2 regions of the Actinocorallia longicatena genome follow, and region 2 is predicted to be linked to the other one. Evidence: riboswitches for the same ligand, from Rfam matches in the RefSeq annotation. Region 2 holds a riboswitch; the other holds the start of a gene.
What was found. A riboswitch is a leader RNA that binds a small molecule or an ion and turns the genes downstream of it on or off. The one in region 2 is predicted to bind glycine.
Positions count from the first base shown of each region.

Region 1 (8,557 bases), on a different contig from region 2:
CGACCGGAAGGTTCCCCGTGAGCGCGTCGAGCAGCACGTCGAGGGACGGCCTGTTGCGCGGGTCCTTGGTCATGCACCAGCCCAGCAGCGGGCGGAGCCCGCCGGGCACGCCGTCGAGGACCGGGGCCTCGGCGGTGACGCGCTGGAGCACCGCGCTGATCTCGGTCTCGCCGAACGGCGCGATCCCGGTGGCGGCGAACGCCAGCACGGCGCCGAGGGAGAACACGTCGCTGGCCGGGCCGACCGGATCGGCCATGATCTGCTCGGGCGACATGTAGGCGGGCGTGCCCATCACGGTCCCCGGCTGGGTCAGCCCCTCGGCACCCGACCTGCGGGAGATCCCGAAGTCGATGACGCGCGGGCCGTCCTCGGCGAGCAGCACGTTCGACGGCTTGAGGTCGCGGTGCACCACCCCGGCGGCGTGGATGTTCTGCAGCGCCTCGACCAGTCCGGCGCCGAGCGTCGCGAGCTGGGGTTCCGGCATCGGCCCGTGCGTCTTGACCGCCTCCCACAGCGACGGCCCCGGCACGTGCACGGTCGCCAGCCAGGGAGGATCGCCGAACGGGTCGGCGTCGACGACCGCGGCCGTGAACGCGCCGCTCACCGCCTTGGCGGCCTCGATCTCGCGGGCGAACCGCTCACGGAACCCCGGGTCGTCGGCGAACTCGGGCCGGATCACCTTCACCGCGACCGACCGGCCGCTCGGTGAGCGTCCGTGCAGCACCCAGCCCATGCCCCCGGAGCCCAGCCGTCCCACGATCCGGTAACGGCCCACCTGTTCGGGGTCGCTCATCGGAGTCAGCACAGTCATCCCCGTTCGTCCTTCGCCCCCGCGAACAGGTCAAGTATCCACCAAGGCGTCCCCGCGGAGCGGACTTCCCCGCGGCGATCCGTGCCCGATTCCAGGAATTCGTTCCCTCCGTCCCCTCAGACGGCCGGGAGTTCCCGGTTGATCCGCGCCTCGACGTCGGCGGCGATCGCCGGGTCGGCCAGGCCGCGCCGCCACACCTCGACGGACTCCTCGTCGCGGCCGCGCAGCGGGAGGGTCCTCGCCAGGAGCTCGGTGGCCAGCGGCGCGAGGTCGGGGGCCGTGCCCGGGCCGAGGGCCGCGGAGAAGGCGCCGATGGCCTGCTCCAGATGGGTCAGTCCCATCACGATCGCGAGCCGGGCGTAGGCGTAGGAGTCGGGGTGCAGTCTCCGCAGGGATGTGGCCAGGACGGTCTGGGCGCGCGCGGCCTGGCCGAGCTCGAGCAGCCGCTGCGACAGGTCGTGGGCGGCGACCGGGGCGTACTCCTCGTCGCCGGAGTCGACCGCCTGCTCCCACCAGGCCAGGGCGGCGTCGGTGTCGCCGCGGTCGTCGGCGAGCTGTGCCAGGGCCAGGCAGGCGGCGGGCAGGTAGTCGGGATTGCCGAGCTCCACGACGTTGCGCCAGGCTCCCGCGGCGGCCTGCAGATCGCCGGCCCGCTCGTAGGAGAGGGCCAGATGGTAGGCCGCGCGGGGCGCGTAGTCGGGGTCTTCGGTGTCGATGGCGATCTGGTCGGCGACCCGGGAGCCGTCGATGTCGCCCAGGTCCTCCAGGACCAGCGCGAGACCGAGCGCGGCCTCCGCCCGGTCGGGCGACTCCAGCGCCTCGGTGAAAAGAGTGACGGCGGCGGCGTGCTCACCGTTCTCGGCGTGTTCCCGCGCCCGCAGCAGGGTCATTCCGGCCCTCTTTCCACCCGGTGAAATTTTGTCCCCGACCCTACAAGGGCGGCCGTGCCGTCCACTGGACGACACGGCCGGAAGTTCCCCTATTTCGCCGGTTCAGTCTTCGAAGGCCTCGGGCGGCGGGCACGAGCAGACGAGGTTGCGGTCGCCGTACACGCCGTCGATGCGGCCGACCGGCGGCCAGTACTTGCCCTCGCGCAGCGAGGCGACCGGGTAGGCGGCCTCCTCACGCGAGTACGGGTGCTTCCAGTCTGCCGACAGCAGCGTCTCTGCGGTGTGCGGGGCGTTGTGCAGCGGGTTGTCGTCGCGGTCCCACTCCCCCGAGGCGACCCGGTCGATCTCCGCCTTGATCGCGATCATCGCGTCGGCGAAGCGGTCGAGCTCGGCCAGGTCCTCGGACTCGGTGGGCTCGATCATCAGGGTGCCCGCGACGGGGAAGGACAGGGTCGGGGCGTGGAAGCCGTAGTCGATGAGCCGCTTGGCGACGTCCTCGGCGGTGACCCCGGTGTCCTTGGTGATCTTCCGGAGGTCCGCGATGCACTCGTGCGCGACGAGGCCGTTGCGGCCGGTGTAGAGGATCGGGAAGTGCGGGCTCAGCCTGCGGGCCAGGTAGTTGGCCGACAGGATCGCGACCTCGGTCGCCCGCGTCAGGCCGTCGGGGCCCATCATCGCGATGTAGGCCCACGGGATCGGCAGGATGCCCGCCGAGCCCCACGGGGCCGCCGAGATCGGGCCGACGCCCGTCTCCGGGCCCGCCTCCGGGCGCAGCGGGTGGTTGGGCAGGAACGGCGCGAGGTGCTCGCCGACCGCGACCGGGCCCACCCCGGGACCGCCGCCGCCGTGCGGGATGCAGAAGGTCTTGTGCAGGTTCAGGTGCGAGACGTCCGCGCCGAACCGGCCGGGCCTGGCGAGGCCGACCAGGGCGTTGAGGTTCGCGCCGTCCACGTAGACCTGGCCGCCCGCGGCGTGCACCGAGGCGCAGATGTCGACGATGGTCTCCTCGTACACGCCGTGCGTGGACGGGTAGGTGACCATGATCACCGAGAGGTCGGCGGCATGCTTGTCGATCTTGGCGTGGAGGTCGGTCAGGTCGACGTTGCCGTTGTCGTCGCACTTGACGACCACGACCTTCATCCCGGCCATGACCGCGCTGGCGGCGTTGGTGCCGTGCGCCGAGGACGGGATCAGGCAGACGTTGCGATGCCCCTCGCCGCGGGAGTCGTGGTAGCCCTTCACGGCCAGCAGCCCGGCCAGCTCGCCCTGCGAACCGGCGTTGGGCTGCACCGAGACCCTGGCGTAGCCGGTGATCTCGGCCAGCCAGCCCTCCAGCTCGCCGATCAGCTCGACGTAGCCGGCGGCCTGCTCGATCGGCGCGAACGGGTGGATGTTCGCGAACTCGGGCCAGGTGATCGGCTCCATCTCGGTGGTCGAGTTCAGCTTCATCGTGCAGGAGCCGAGCGGGATCATGGAGCGGTCGAGGGCGATGTCCTTGTCCTGCAGGCGGCGCAGGTAGCGGAGCATCGAGGTCTCCGAGCGGTGCTCGTGGAAGACCGGGTGGGTCAGGTAGGCGCTCTCGCGGCGCAGCCCGGCCGGGATGGCGTCGGACGGCTCGGAGACCACGACGGCCCGGCGGAAGGCCCGCTGCTCGAAGGCCTCCAGCAGAACCTGGAGGTCGTCCTGCGTGACGGTCTCGTCGAAGGAGACCGCGACGATCTGGGGGCCGACCAGGCGGATGTTGAAGCCGGCGTCCGCGGCGTGCTTCACCACGGCCTCGGCCGAGCCGGGCAGCGCGATCGTCAGGGTGTCGAAGTAGGCGGAGTTGAGGACCTCGAAGCCCTCCACCTCCTGGTCCCCGATCGACCGGGCGAAGGCGGAGGTGAGGCGGTGGACCCGCTCGGCGATCGCCTTCAGCCCGTCGGGGCCGTGGTAGACCGCGTACATCGACGCCATGACGGCCAGCAGCACCTGCGCGGTGCAGATGTTGGAGGTCGCCTTCTCGCGCCGGATGTGCTGCTCGCGCGTCTGCAGGGCCAGCCGGTAGGCGCGACGGCCTTCGTTGTCGACCGAGACGCCGACCAGGCGGCCGGGGAGCTGCCGCTGGAGCTCCTCGCGGACGGCCATGTAACCGGCGTGCGGGCCGCCGAAGCCGAACGGGACGCCGAAGCGCTGGGCCGAGCCCACGACGATGTCGGCGCCGAGCTCGCCGGGCGGGGTGAGCAGGGTCAGGGCCAGCAGGTCCGCGGCCACGACGACCTTGGCGCCGCGGGCGTGGGCGGCCTCGATGACGGGCTTGAGGTCCCAGACCTCGCCGCTCATCCCCGGGTACTGGAGCAGCACGCCGAAGATGTCGCCCTCGGGCAGCCCGTCGGACAGGTCGGCGACGACCACGTCGATGCCGAGCGGGGTGGCGCGGCCCTTGATGACCTCGACGGTCTGCGGGAAGGTGTCGGCGTCGATGACGAAGGAGCCGGCCTCCTTGCGCTTGGTCGCGCGCAGCGCCAGCGCCATGCCTTCGGCGGCGGCGGTGCCCTCGTCCAGCATCGAGGCGTTGGCCGTCGGGACGCCGGTGAGGTCGGAGACCACGGTCTGGAAGTTCAGCAGGGCCTCGAGCCGGCCCTGGGAGATCTCCGGCTGGTAGGGCGTGTAGGCGGTGTACCAGCCCGGGTTCTCCAGGACGTTCCGCAGGATCACGCCCGGGGTGATCGTGCCGTAGTAGCCCAGCCCGATCAGCGAGGACTTCACGGTGTTCGCGGCGGCGAGCTCCCGCAGCCGCCGGAGGGCGGCGGGCTCGCTCAGCGCGGCGGGAAGGTCGAGATCGGCGTCCGAGCGGATCGCGGCCGGGACGGACGCGCCGACGAGGGCCGCGAGATCGGCGAACCCGATCTCGGCGAGCATCCGGGACTGGTCGTCGGCGGACGGGCCGATGTGGCGGTCGGAGAAGTCGGTCTGCGTCATCGGTGAGGCCTCCTGGGCTGGCATGCAGAGGTCGAACGGGTCGCCAATGGCGCTCGTCTCCCCCTCTGTCATGTGAACCTGAGAGCTTCACCCTGCCCTGCCTGACGCGGCATGGGGCGGGGCTTTCACCGTCGGTGGGGCGATCATCACGCCCGCTTTCCAGAGGTGCCTCTTCCGTGCGGTCCTTTTGCCTGAGAGGTTCCGGGGAGGTTGCTCCTTCGGCGCTCCGCACCGGCTTGTGCGAAGTCTCTCCCGCACGGGGTCGACAGCGGTTCAAGTCTACCCGCCCCTGTTCTGGAGATCGCAAAGCGGGGGGATGGCAAAAGATCTACTTTTTGCGGGTAAGGAGTAGCGCAGGGAATGACACGGTACCCGCCATGATCACCGAAGGGTCCCACCTCGCTACGATGGGCTCCGATGAAGAAGGGCGGTGGGCGATGACCAGAACGCAGGCGGAGAGCGAGCTGGAGCCGCTGCTCGCCCTCGCCAAGGGCGTCGAGGTCGACGAGCCGCCGCGGCCCGGCCGCATCCGCAGCCAGTCGAACCTCTTCCGGGCCCTGGCCTGCCTCGCCGGGCTGGTCATGGTCCTGCTGCTGCCGTCGATCGCCTCCCAGACGACCAGCGGCATCCAGGGCGACATCTCCGAGGGCACCCAGAACGTCCACTTCCTGCTCAGCCTGGCCAGCCAGCTGTCGACCTTCTGGGTCCTGCTGGTTCCCGTGATCTTCGCTCTGGACCGCGCCTTCCGCCGCGACGCCCTCCGCGTGATCGTCGGCCTGCTCGCCGCGATCATCGCCCTCGGCCTGACCATCGCCCTGGACGCCTGGGCGAGCGCGGCCGGGCCCGGCACCCTCACCAACGCCCTCGGCTGGAACAACGCGGGCACCACTCCCCTGCACGCCGACCTCACCCCGGTGATCGCTTTCGTGACGGCCGTCCGGCTGGCCGGGCGGCCGCGCTGGCAGCTCGTCATGTGGGGGACGATCGCCCTCGCCTCCCTCGCGGCCCTCGCCGCCGGGTACACGACGGCGCTGGGGCTGGTCGCCACCTACTTCATCGGCAGGATCGTCGGCTACCTGACCCTCTACGGGATCGGCACCCCGAACCCGCGCCCGCCGGGCACCGCCGTGGTCGCCGCGCTCGAGCGCCTCGGGCTGAAGCCATCGCACGCGCTCAGGATCGACGACGGCACCGACGACCACCGCCGCTACACGGTCGAGGCGGAGGGCGGCAAGCTCGACGTGACGGTCCTCGATCGCGACCAGCAGACCTCAGGACTGCTCTACCGGATCTGGCGGGGCCTGCGGCTGCGGGCCAACCAGCCGCGCCGGGCCCTCAGATCACTGCGCAGATCACTGGAGCAGGAGTCGCTGATGGCCTACGCGGCCGGCGCCGCACAGGTCAGGACGCCCCGGCTGATCGCCACCTCCGAGGTCGGCACCGAGGCCGCGCTGCTGGCCTACGAGCACGTCGACGGCGTCCGCCTCGCGGACATGCCCGCGGAGGCGATCACCGACACCCTGCTGGTGGACATCTGGCGCGAGGTCGACCTGCTGCACCGGCAGCGGATGGCCCACCGCAGCCTCGACACCACCTCGATCATGGTCCACGGCGGCGTCCCCTACGTCGTGGGGCTCGCGCGGGGCGAGATCGCCGTCAGCGACCTGCTGCTCCGCCTCGACCAGGCCCAGCTCCTCACCTCGCTGGCGCTGCGGGTGGGCCAGGAGCGGGCCGTCCGCACGGCCGCCGAGGTGATCGGCAGCCAGACCCTGGGCGCGATCCTGCCGCTGCTGCAGAAGGTGGCGCTGTCCCGCGACACCCGCACGGAGCTGAGGCAGCAGAAGGACCTGCTCAGCAACCTGCGCGAGGAGATCCTGAGGTTCACGCCCGAGGTCGAGATCCAGGCGGTACGGCTGGAGCGCTTCAGGCCCCGCACGATCGTCAGCATCGTCGGCCTGACGATCGGCACCTACTTCCTGCTCTCCCAGCTCAGCAACGTCAACCTCACCCAGATCATCACCAGCGCCAAGTGGGGCTGGGCGATCGTGGCCCTGATCGCCGCGTGCGTCACCTACGTCGCGGCCGCGATGATGCTGATCGGCTTCGTGCCCGAGCGGCTGTCGTGGTGGCGGACCATCCTCGCCCAGCTCGCCGCCTCGTTCGTGAAGCTGGTCGCCCCCGCGGCCGTCACGGGCGTGGCGATCAACACCCGGTTCCTCCAGCGGGCCGGGGTCCGCCCCGGATCGGCCGTGGCCAGCGTGGGCGCCTCCCAGCTGACGGGCATGGTCATCCACATCGGACTGCTGATCGTCTTCGGTTTCCTCACCGGCTCGCAGAGCACCACGACCGAGTTCGCGCCGTCCAAGACGATCGTGATCGTTCTGCTGGCGGGCGCCGCGGTCGCCGGGGCCCTCGCCACGATCGGGCGGGTCCGGCGGCTCGTCGCCGTCCGGCTCAAGGACATGTTCTCCGGGGTCGTCCCGCGCCTTCTGGACGTCCTCCAGGACCCCAGGAAGGTCGCCACCGGGATCGGCGGCACCCTGCTCCTCACGGTGGCGTTCGTGGTCTGCCTGGACGCCTCCATCCGCGCTTTCGGCGGCAGCCTCAGCTGGACGGCCGTCGCGGTCGTCTTCCTCACCGGCAACGCCCTGGGCTCGGCCGCGCCGACCCCCGGCGGCCTCGGCGCCGTGGAGGGCGCCCTGACCCTCGGGCTCACCCTCGCGGGGCTGCCCGCGGAGCAGGCGACCTCGGCCGTCCTGCTGTTCCGGCTCCTGACCTTCTGGCTGCCGGTCCTGCCCGGCTGGGCGGCGTTCACCCACCTCCAGCGGCGCGAAGCCCTCTGACGCAGGGGCTCGGGATCCTCCGGGCATGCGAAAGCGCCCCGGACCCGCGGGTCCAGAGCGCCGGTCACATCGGTTCAGGCTCCTTTGCGCGCCCTGCGCCGGGCCGAGAGCTCGTCGCCCCCCTGCTGCCGCTCCGTGCCGAGGTCGTCGGCGGCGCTCTCACCGGGCAGCTCGGCGAGTGAGCCCTCGACCTCCTGCCAGACCCGGCCGAGCGCGATCCCGAAGACGCCCTGGCCGCCCTGGAGCAGATCCACGACCTCGTCGGGCGAGGTGCACTCGTACACGCTCACCCCGTCGCTCATGAGGGTGATCTGGGACAGGTGCTCGACCCCGCGGTCGGTCAGGTGGTTGACGGCGGTGCGGATCTGCTGGAGGGACACGCCCGCGTCCAGGAGCCGCTTGACCACCTTGAGCACGAGGATGTCGCGGAAGCCGTACAGCCGCTGGCTGCCCGAACCATGGGCGCTGCGGACGCTCGGCTCGACCAGGCCCGTGCGGGCCCAGTAGTCGAGCTGGCGGTAGGTGATCCCGGCCGCGGCGCACGCGGTGGGACCCCGGTAGCCGACGTCGGCCCTGGGGACCACGACCTCGCTGTCGAACAGCAGGCCCTGTTCCCCGGCACGCTGGGAGGCGAGCACTCGCTCGCGATCCACCTTGTCCTCGCCGCTGCTCACCGCCACGCGGACCTCCGACTTCTGTCAGCCCGTGGTGTTTTCCGTCAAGGGGGTTTGGCGGTATTACCCCACGGGCGTTCCACCAGCACGGTAGGTGCCGGTCAGGGCAGGGTCAACGTTCGCCCTCGGCGCGTCGCACACCGGATCAATCGGCTTCACGTGCGCAAACGGTCGAACATCGGTGTCCCGCCTTACCCCTACCCGCTGTGACAGGGGTGGAAAACGAACCGGGTCTTCAAGATCAATGACACAAAGCCACTGGTCAGGCGCCGCGATCGAAGTCCTCGGGCGTCACGTTGTCGAGAAATTCTCTGAACTTCTCGACCTCGTCGTCCTGCTCGTCCGGGATCGAGACGCCCGCCTCGTCGAGAACATCCT
Region 1 covers NZ_BAAAUV010000001.1:41,754-50,310, forward strand. Annotated here, with positions in the region: gene ABD785_RS00215 (serine/threonine-protein kinase) at 1-811, opposite strand, end outside; gene ABD785_RS00220 (tetratricopeptide repeat protein) at 928-1,701, opposite strand; gene gcvP (aminomethyl-transferring glycine dehydrogenase) at 1,804-4,662, opposite strand; glycine riboswitch at 4,832-4,927, opposite strand; gene ABD785_RS00230 (lysylphosphatidylglycerol synthase transmembrane domain-containing protein) at 5,100-7,505, shown strand; gene ABD785_RS00235 (MerR family transcriptional regulator) at 7,580-8,185, opposite strand; gene ABD785_RS00240 (bifunctional nuclease family protein) at 8,442-8,557, opposite strand, start outside.
Region 1: linked by a shared signal. The riboswitch ahead of gcvP (aminomethyl-transferring glycine dehydrogenase) and the one ahead of gcvT (glycine cleavage system aminomethyltransferase GcvT) in region 2 are both predicted to bind glycine.

Region 2 (8,557 bases):
GCGTGGAAACCGGTCGCGACCGTCCTCAGCCATCCCTGGAGCTCGTCACCGGCGATGCTTCTGATCTCCATGCCCATCACCCCAAACTACGTGATCAGCATTCGATGACGTTCACGGCCAGGCCGCCCCGGGACGTCTCCTTGTACTTGTCCAGCATGTCCCGGCCGGTGTCGCGCATGGTCTTGATCGCCCGGTCGAGGGAGACGAAGTGCTCGCCGTCGCCCCGCATGGCCAGCCGGGCGGCGCTGATGGCCTTGATCGAGGCGACCGCGTTCCGCTCGATGCAGGGGACCTGGACGAGCCCGCCGACCGGGTCGCAGGTCAGCCCGAGGTTGTGCTCGATGCCGATCTCGGCGGCGTTCTCGACCTGGCCGGGAGTGCCGCCCAGGACCTCGGTCAGGCCGGCGGCGGCCATGGAGCAGGCCGAACCGACCTCTCCCTGGCAGCCGACCTCGGCTCCGGAGATCGAGGCGTTCTGCTTGAACAGCACGCCGATCGCGGCGGCCGTCAGCAGGAAGCGGTGGACCCACTGGGGGTGCTGCGGCTTCACGAACCGGTCCACGTAGTGCATGACGGCCGGGATGATCCCCGCCGCCCCGTTGGTCGGGGCCGTGACGATCCGCCCGCCGGCGGCGTTCTCCTCGTTGACGGCCAGCGCGTACAGCGTGACCCAGTCCATCGCCTGGAGCGGGTCGGTCGGGGTCTCCACCATGAGCTGGCGGTGCAGCGCGTGGGAGCGGCGCCGGACCTTCAGCCCGCCGGGCAGCAGCCCCTCCTCCTCACATCCCCGGGCGACGCACTCGCGCATGACGGCCCAGAGGTGGTCGAGGCCCTCGCGGATCTCCTGCTCGGTGCGGCCGAAGGCCTTCTCGTTCTCCAGCATCAGCCGGGGGATGCTCAGGCCGGTGAGGCGGGTCAGCTCCAGCAGCTCGGCGCCGTCGTTGAACGGATGGGGCAGGACGGTCGCGTCGGCCTTGATCCGGTCGGCGCCGGTGGCGTTCTCGTCCACGACGAAGCCGCCGCCGACCGAGTAGTAGACCCTGGTCCTGAGCTCGGTGCCGGCGGCGTCGAAGGCGGTGAAGCGCATGCCGTTGGGGTGGCCGGGGAGGCTGATCTTCCGTTCGAAGACCAGATGCTCGCCGATCACGAACGGGATCACAGGCCCCTCGGAGCCGAACAGGCGGAGCTTGCCGGAGTCCTTGAGCGCGGCCATCCGCCCGGGAACCCCGGAGACGTCGACGTTCTCCGGCTTGGAGCCCTCGAGCCCCAGCACGACGGCCTTGTCGGAGCCGTGGCCCTTGCCCGTCAGGCCGAGCGAGCCGTACAGCACGCACTCGACCCGGGCGACCGAGGCCAGGAGGCCGTCGGTGCGCAGGCCGCGGGCGAAGCGGTGGGCGGCGGCCATCGGGCCGCCGGTGTGCGAGCTGGAGGGGCCGATGCCCACCTTGAAAAGATCGAATACAGAGATCGCCATTGATCCCCCAAAAAAGAAGGAAGGCCCCGCACAGGAGGGTGTGCGGGGCCGTGGAAAGCCCTTACAGGCCCGGGTAGAGCGGGTGCTTGCGCGCCAGCGCGGTCACGCGGCCCTTCAGCGAGGCGGCGTCGAACTCCGGCTGGAGCGCGAGCGCCAGGATGTCGGCGACCTCTGCGAAGTCCTCGGCACCGAAGCCGCGGGTGGCCAGGGCCGGGGTGCCGATGCGCAGGCCGGAGGTCACCATCGGGGGGCGCGGGTCGTTGGGGACCGCGTTCCGGTTGACGGTGATGCCGACCTCGTGGAGGCGGTCCTCGGCGTCGCGGCCGGTGAGCTCCGAGTCGACCAGGTCGACCAGGACCAGGTGGACGTCGGTACCGCCGGTCAGGACCTTGACGCCCGCCTTGGCGGAGTCCTCGGCGAGCAGCCGCTCGGCGATGATCCGGGCGCCCTCCAGGGTCCGCTTCTGGCGGTCCTTGAACTCCTCGGAGGCTGCGACCTTGAGCGCGACGGCCTTGGCGGCGATCACGTGCTCCAGCGGGCCGCCCTGGAGGCCGGGGAAGACGGCAGAGTTGATCTTCTTGCCGAATTCCTCCTTCGCCAGGATCAGGCCGCCGCGCGGACCGCCGAGGGTCTTGTGCGTCGTGGTCGTGACGATGTCGGCATAGGGCACGGGCGAGGGGTGGAGCCCCGCCGCGACCAGGCCGGCGAAGTGCGCCATGTCGACGAACAGCAGCGCGCCGACCTCGTCGGCGATCTCGCGGAACCGCGCGAAGTCGAGCTGCCGCGGGTAGGCGGACCAGCCCGCGACGATCATCTTCGGCCGGTGCTCGCGCGCCAGCTTCGCGACCTCTTCCATGTCGACCCGGCCGTCGGCGGGGCTGACGTGGTAAGGGACCACGTTCAGGGTCTTGCCCGAGTAGTTCAGGCGCATCCCGTGGGTCAGGTGGCCGCCGTGGGCGAGGTCGAGGCCGAGGATCGTGTCGCCGTGCTCCAGGAGCGCGAAGTACACGGCCGTGTTGGCCTGGGCGCCGGAGTGCGGCTGGACGTTGGCGCTCTCGGCGCCGAACAGGCTCTTGGCCCGGTCGATCGCGAGCTGCTCGGTGACGTCGACGTGCTCGCAGCCGCCGTAGTAGCGGCGTCCGGGGTAGCCCTCGGCGTACTTGTTGGTCAGCACGGAGCCCTGGGCCTCAAGGACCGCGACCGGGGCGAAGTTCTCCGACGCGATCATCTCGAGGGTGTCCTGCTGGCGCGCCAGCTCGGCCCGCACGGCGGCGTGGACCTCGGGGTCGAGGCTCTCCAGCGAGTCGAAAAGGGTCGTCATGCTTCCTCGATGATCTTGGAGTAGGCCTCGGCGTCGAGCAGCTCGGGGTTGTCGTCGCCGAGGCGCACCCGGAACAGCCAGCCCTCGCCGTAAGGGTCGGAGTTGATGATCGACGGGTCGTCGACGACGGCCTGGTTGACCGCGGTGACCTCGCCGGACAGCGGCGCGTACAGGTCGCTGACGGACTTGGTGGACTCGGCCTCGCCGCACGCGTCCCCGGCGGTGACGGTCGCACCCTCCTCGGGCAGCGAGACGTACACGATGTCGCCGAGGGCGTCGGCGGCGTAGTCGGTGATCCCGATGGTCACGATGCCATCCTCACCTTCCAGGCCGGACACCCATTCGTGCTCCTCGGTGTAGCGGAGCTGCTCCGGAACGCTCACTTTTCTCTCCTGTAGAAGGGCAGGTCGACGGCGTCGACCGGCTCGTGCTTTCCGCGGATGTCGACGGCGACCGGGGTCGCGTCGGCCGTCACGTACGCCATGGCGATGGGCTTGCCCAGGGTCGGGGACGGCGCCCCGCTCGTCACGGTGCCGATGATCTCACCGTCGGCACCGATGACCTGGTAACCCTCACGGGGAACCCTACGGCCCCGCGCCACCAGACCCACGAGTTTCTTCTTCTGCGGCTCGTCGGCGACGGCGGCCAGGGCGTCACGCCCGACGAAGTCCTTCTCCAGCTTCACCACCCGGCCGAGGCCCGCGTCGTAGGGGGTGAGCTCGCTGGTCAGCTCGTGCCCGTACAGCGGCATGCCCGCCTCGAGGCGGAGCGTGTCGCGGGCGGAGAGGCCGCAGGGCACCACGGCGTCGCCGCCGGCCTCGGCGAGGGCCTTCCACAGCGGGACGGCGTCCTCGTTGGCCACGAACAGCTCGAAGCCGTCCTCGCCGGTGTAACCCGTCCGGCCGATGAACGCCGCGACGCCCGCCACGGTGCCGCTGAGCAGGGCGTAGTACTTGAGGTCCTTGATCGGGGCGTCGGTCAGGCCCAGCAGGATCCCCTCGGCCTTCGGACCCTGGATCGCGATCAGCGCGTAGTTGTCGGACTGGTCGTCGACGGTGCCGTCGAACTTCGCGGCGCGGGCCTTCAGGGCCCCCGCCACGGCGTCCTTGTTGGCGGCGTTGGCGACGACCATGAAGGCGTGGTCGCTGAGCCGGTAGACGATCAGGTCGTCCAGGACGCCGCCCCGGGTGTCGACGATCATGGTGTAACGGGCCTTGCCGGGCACCAGGGCCGACGGCAGGCCCACCAGGGAGTAGTCCAGGATCTCGGCGGCCTGGCGGCCGGTCACGAAGATCTCTCCCATGTGGGAGATGTCGAAGAGCCCGGCGCTGGAGCGGACCGCGAGGTGCTCGGCGGTCTCCGACCCGTAGCGCAGGGGCATGAGGTACCCGGCGAAGTCGACGAGGTTGCCGCCGAGCTCCTTGTGCAGCTCGTACAGCGGCGTGGTCTTCGATGACACGGGCGTGGCTCCTTGGTCGGCGGCGTATACCGTGCGGACTCAATCGTCCCACCGCATACGCGCAGGCTGGGCCTCCCCCTCTGTCATGGGTGCCTGAGAGCTTCACCCGCCGGTAAAGAAAGGGCGGGCTTTCACCTTCGGCGGGAGGCCCCGCCGTCACGGGGTCTCCTCTTTCCAGAGGCCGCCTCCTCCGCGCGGTCCCTTGTGCCTGAGAGGTTCCGGGGAGGAATTGCTCCTTCGGCGTCCCGGACCTGGGGATCCGGGCACTCTCCCGCGTGGGATCAGTGGCGTCGCCTCACTCTATAGAACGACCGGCGGGACCCGCCACCCGTGCCCCCGGCACCAGGGATGTAACGGAACTAACGAAGAGTTGGTCGGAAATCGACCTTTGGGGTGGCCGAATGCGGGAGGGTATGAGGGCTACACATCCGTCTTCAGCCCCCGATGAGGACTCGAGAGATGTCACACGCTTCCCCGGCGGTCCGCTCCCAGCGGCCCGACCGACCCCCCGTCGAGAAGGCGCTCCTCGCCTGGCTGGTGTCCGTGCTGGCCGTCGGCGGGGTCTGGCTGTGGGCCGCCATGAGCGTTCCGCACGACACCCGCAAGGTGATCATGTGGGGCGGCGGCGGCGTCGCCCTGGCCTTCTGCGCCGCCAGCGCCATGGCCGCCTACTTCGCGGCCAGGGCCGTCAGCTCCCGGCGCGGGCTGGCCGCGCTGCGGGCCGATCTCGCCGTGGTGACCTCGGAGCTGGTCCTCACCGCCGAGGAGACCATGCCCGCGCTGACCCGCAGGGTCAGGGACGGCGCCACCTTCGAGAACGTCCTCATGGGGACGGTCCCGCCGACCAATCTGGCCCTCCAGCGGGTGGTCCAGGTCACGGCGATGGAGCTGGTGGCCGCCGAGCAGCGGACCGCGGCCGGGCTCGCCGCCGCGACCGTCCAGTCGCAGGAGGCCAAGGTCCTGGTCGAGAAGACCCTTCCGGAGCTGGTCCAGCGGGTCCGTGAGGACCGCGCCTCGCTGGAGACCGCGCTGGACGGGCTGCCCGACCTCACCGACCCGGCCCTCCAGACGCTGCTCCTGAACGTCGCCGGCGAGATCGCCGAGGGCGAGCGGCGGGGCACGGCCGCCATGTCCGCCTGCGCGAACGCCGCCGCCCGCGTCCAGGCGCAGTCGACCAGCCTGCTGGCCGAGCTCCGCGAGCTCCAGCACCGCTACGGCGACGAGAAGGTCTTCGGCGACCTGCTCGACCTCGACCACCGCATCTCCCAGATGGGACGCCTCGCCGACAGCATCGCGCTGCTCAGCGGCGGCCGGTCGGGACGCCGCTGGACCAAGCCGATCGTCATGGAGAGCGTCCTGCGCGGCGCCATGGGCCGCATCGACGCCTACCGGCGGATCCGGCTGCACTCCACCACCGAGTCGGCGGTCGTCGGCTACGCGGCCGAGGGCGTCATGCACGCGCTCGCCGAGCTGATGGACAACGCCGCGACCTTCTCCGCGCACGGCAGCGAGGTCCACGTCTACGTGGAGGAGGAGGACGCGGGCGTCATCGTCACCATCGAGGACGGCGGCCTCGGCATGCGCAAGCGCGAGCGGCAGCGGGCCGAGACGCTCGTGACCGAGCCCATCGACCTGAAGACCCTGGCCGGCACCCGCCTGGGCCTGGCGGTCGTCGGCAAGCTCGCCGACAAGTACGGCCTGGCCATCAGCTTCCGGCCGTCCTCGCGCGGCGGCACCGGCGTCGTCATGATGATCCCCCGCCAGCTCGTCACCCGGCCGCGGCCCCAGCTCCCGCAGCCCGCCCTGGCCGCCCCGCCGGCGGCCCGCCAGCAGGCCGTCGAGCCGACCGGCGAGACCACGACGGGCCTGCCCGTGCGGCCGCGCGGCGCGACCCTCGCCGCCGCCGAGCACCCCGCCACCGCCGCTCCCGAGGAGCGGAACGCCCAGGAGGACCCGCTCACCGCGGTTCCCACCGCGCCCCGTGACACGGGCGCACGGTTCGCCGCCTTCCGGCAGGCGGGCAAGGACTCCCCCGTCCAGCAGGACGCCCCCGCCGAAAACGACTAAGGACCGTCTCTTTCGATGAATACCGAAATGACCACGGAACAGACGCTGGAGTCGCTGCTGGAGGCCCTGCGCCACCGGACGCCTGGCATCCGCCACCTCCTGGTGCTGTCGAAGGACGGCCTCAAGATGAGCTTCACCTCGGGGCTCACCGTCGACCAGGCCGACCATCTGTCGGCGATCTCGGCGGGCGTGCAGAGCCTGTCGCTCAGCGCCTCGGCCGAGTTCGGCGACGCCATCGGCTCCGGCCAGGCCATGGTCGAGTTCCGCGGCGGGCTGCTGCTGATCGTCCCGGCGGGCGAGGGGGCGCACCTCGCCGTGATCGCCGAGGAGGACGCCGACGTCGGCGTGGTCGCTCACAACATGAACGGCCTGGTCGAGCAGGTCGGCGGATTCCTGACGGCCGCGCCGCGCCGGACCGAACCCGCCACATGATCCGCCGCGAGGTCGACCGGGAGGATCCCGACCGGCTCTACACGGTGACCAAGGGCCGGGCCGACACCTCCAGCATCGGCCTGGACGTCGTCACGCTGGTGATCGCCGAACGTGAGCCCGCCCGCGGCATGCAGTCCGAGCACGCGGAGATCCTGCGGCTGGCCCGGGAGCCGATCTCCGTGGTCGAGCTCTCCGCCGAGCTGCACCTGCCCGTGAGCGTGATCAAGATCCTGCTCGGCGACCTCCTCGACACCGGCGGGGTCACCGTCCGGCGCCGTACCCTCCCGCCTCTCCCCGACATGGAAATCCTGAAGCAGGTGCTCATTGGACTCGAGAACCTCTGAGGCGGCCGTCCGCACCCCGTTGCGCGGAACGGCCACCGACGCGTTGAAGATCGTCGTTGTGGGCGGTTTCGGCGTGGGAAAGACGACGCTGGTCGGTGCGGTCAGCGAGATCCGGCCGCTGAGCACCGAAGAGATCATGACTCAGGCCGGTGCGAAGGTCGACGACATCGGGAAGGTCCGGAGCAAGAGCACCACCACGGTCGCCTTCGACTTCGGCCGGATCACGATCAACGCCGAGACCGTCCTGTACCTGTTCGGGGCTCCGGGCCAGGAGCGCTTCTGGTTCCTGTGGGACCAGCTGTTCGCCGGCAGCCTCGGCGCGGTCGTCATGGTCGACACCCGGCGCCTGGAGGACTCCTGGTACGCCATCGACCGGCTGGAGCACCACGGGATGCCGTTCGTGGTGGCCGTCAACCGGTTCGACGGCATGCGTCAGCCCGGCCTCGAGCAGGTCAGAGAGGCTCTCAACCTGCCCGGCGACATTCCGATGGTCGACTGCGACGCCCGCCTCCGGGCGTCCGGAAAGCTCGTTCTCATCACGTTGGTCCGCCACCTGACCCGCCTCTCGGAGACTCCGAAATGATGCAGCCAGAAGAACCCTTGCGCCTGTACGGCGAGCGGATCGCCGACGACCCGGCCGGACTGTACGAGGAGATCCGCATGGCGGGCCCCGTCACCCGGATCCTGCTCGACGACGACGTCCCCGCCTGGTTCGTGGTCGGCTACCGCGAGGTCCACCACATCACGAGCAACCCTCAGCTGTTCGCGCGGGACTCGCGGCGCTGGAACGCCTGGGACCAGGTCCCCGAGACCTGGCCGCTCATGCCCTACGTCGGCTGGAGCCCGTCGGTGATGTTCGCCGAGGGCGGCGAGCACCAGCGCCGGGCGGGCGCGATCGGCGACGCCCTGGACGTCCTGGACCGCACCGAGCTGACCTCGATCTGCGAGCGGGCCGCCGACCGGCTCATCGACTCCTTCGCCGGGGACGGCGTGGCCGACCTGGTCGCCCAGTTCGCCACCCAGGTGCCGCTCCAGGTCATCGCCAAGATCTACGGCCTGCCGGAGGCCGACATCCCGATCCTGGTCCAGGACATCGCCGAGTCGCTGGACGCCGACGAGAAGGCCGCCGCGGCGCACGGCCGGATCTTCGCCCGGATGCAGCAGCTCGTCCAGGACAAGCACGTCAGGCCCGGCCCGGACGTGCCCTCGCGCCTGATCGCCCACTCCGCGGGGCTGACCGACGAGGAGATCGTCATCGACCTGCTGGTGGTGATGGCCGCCGCGCAGGCGCCCACCGGCAACTGGATCGGCAACACCCTGCGGCTGATGCTGGTCGACGACGAGTTCTCGGTGACCCTCCAGGGCGGCCGAAGCAGCGTCGCCCAGGCGCTCAACGAGGTGCTGTGGAAGGACACCCCGACCCAGAACTTCATCGGGCGCTGGGCCGTCCACGACTGCGA
Region 2 covers NZ_BAAAUV010000052.1:446-9,002, reverse strand. Annotated here, with positions in the region: gene ABD785_RS40105 (GNAT family N-acetyltransferase) at 1-71, opposite strand, end outside; gene ABD785_RS40100 (L-serine ammonia-lyase) at 95-1,474, opposite strand; gene ABD785_RS40095 (serine hydroxymethyltransferase) at 1,536-2,795, opposite strand; gene gcvH (glycine cleavage system protein GcvH) at 2,792-3,178, opposite strand; gene gcvT (glycine cleavage system aminomethyltransferase GcvT) at 3,175-4,254, opposite strand; glycine riboswitch at 4,332-4,435, opposite strand; glycine riboswitch at 4,440-4,538, opposite strand; gene ABD785_RS40080 (sensor histidine kinase) at 4,714-6,321, shown strand; gene ABD785_RS40075 (roadblock/LC7 domain-containing protein) at 6,349-6,753, shown strand; gene ABD785_RS40070 (DUF742 domain-containing protein) at 6,750-7,097, shown strand; gene ABD785_RS40065 (GTP-binding protein) at 7,078-7,680, shown strand; gene ABD785_RS40060 (cytochrome P450) at 7,677-8,557, shown strand, end outside.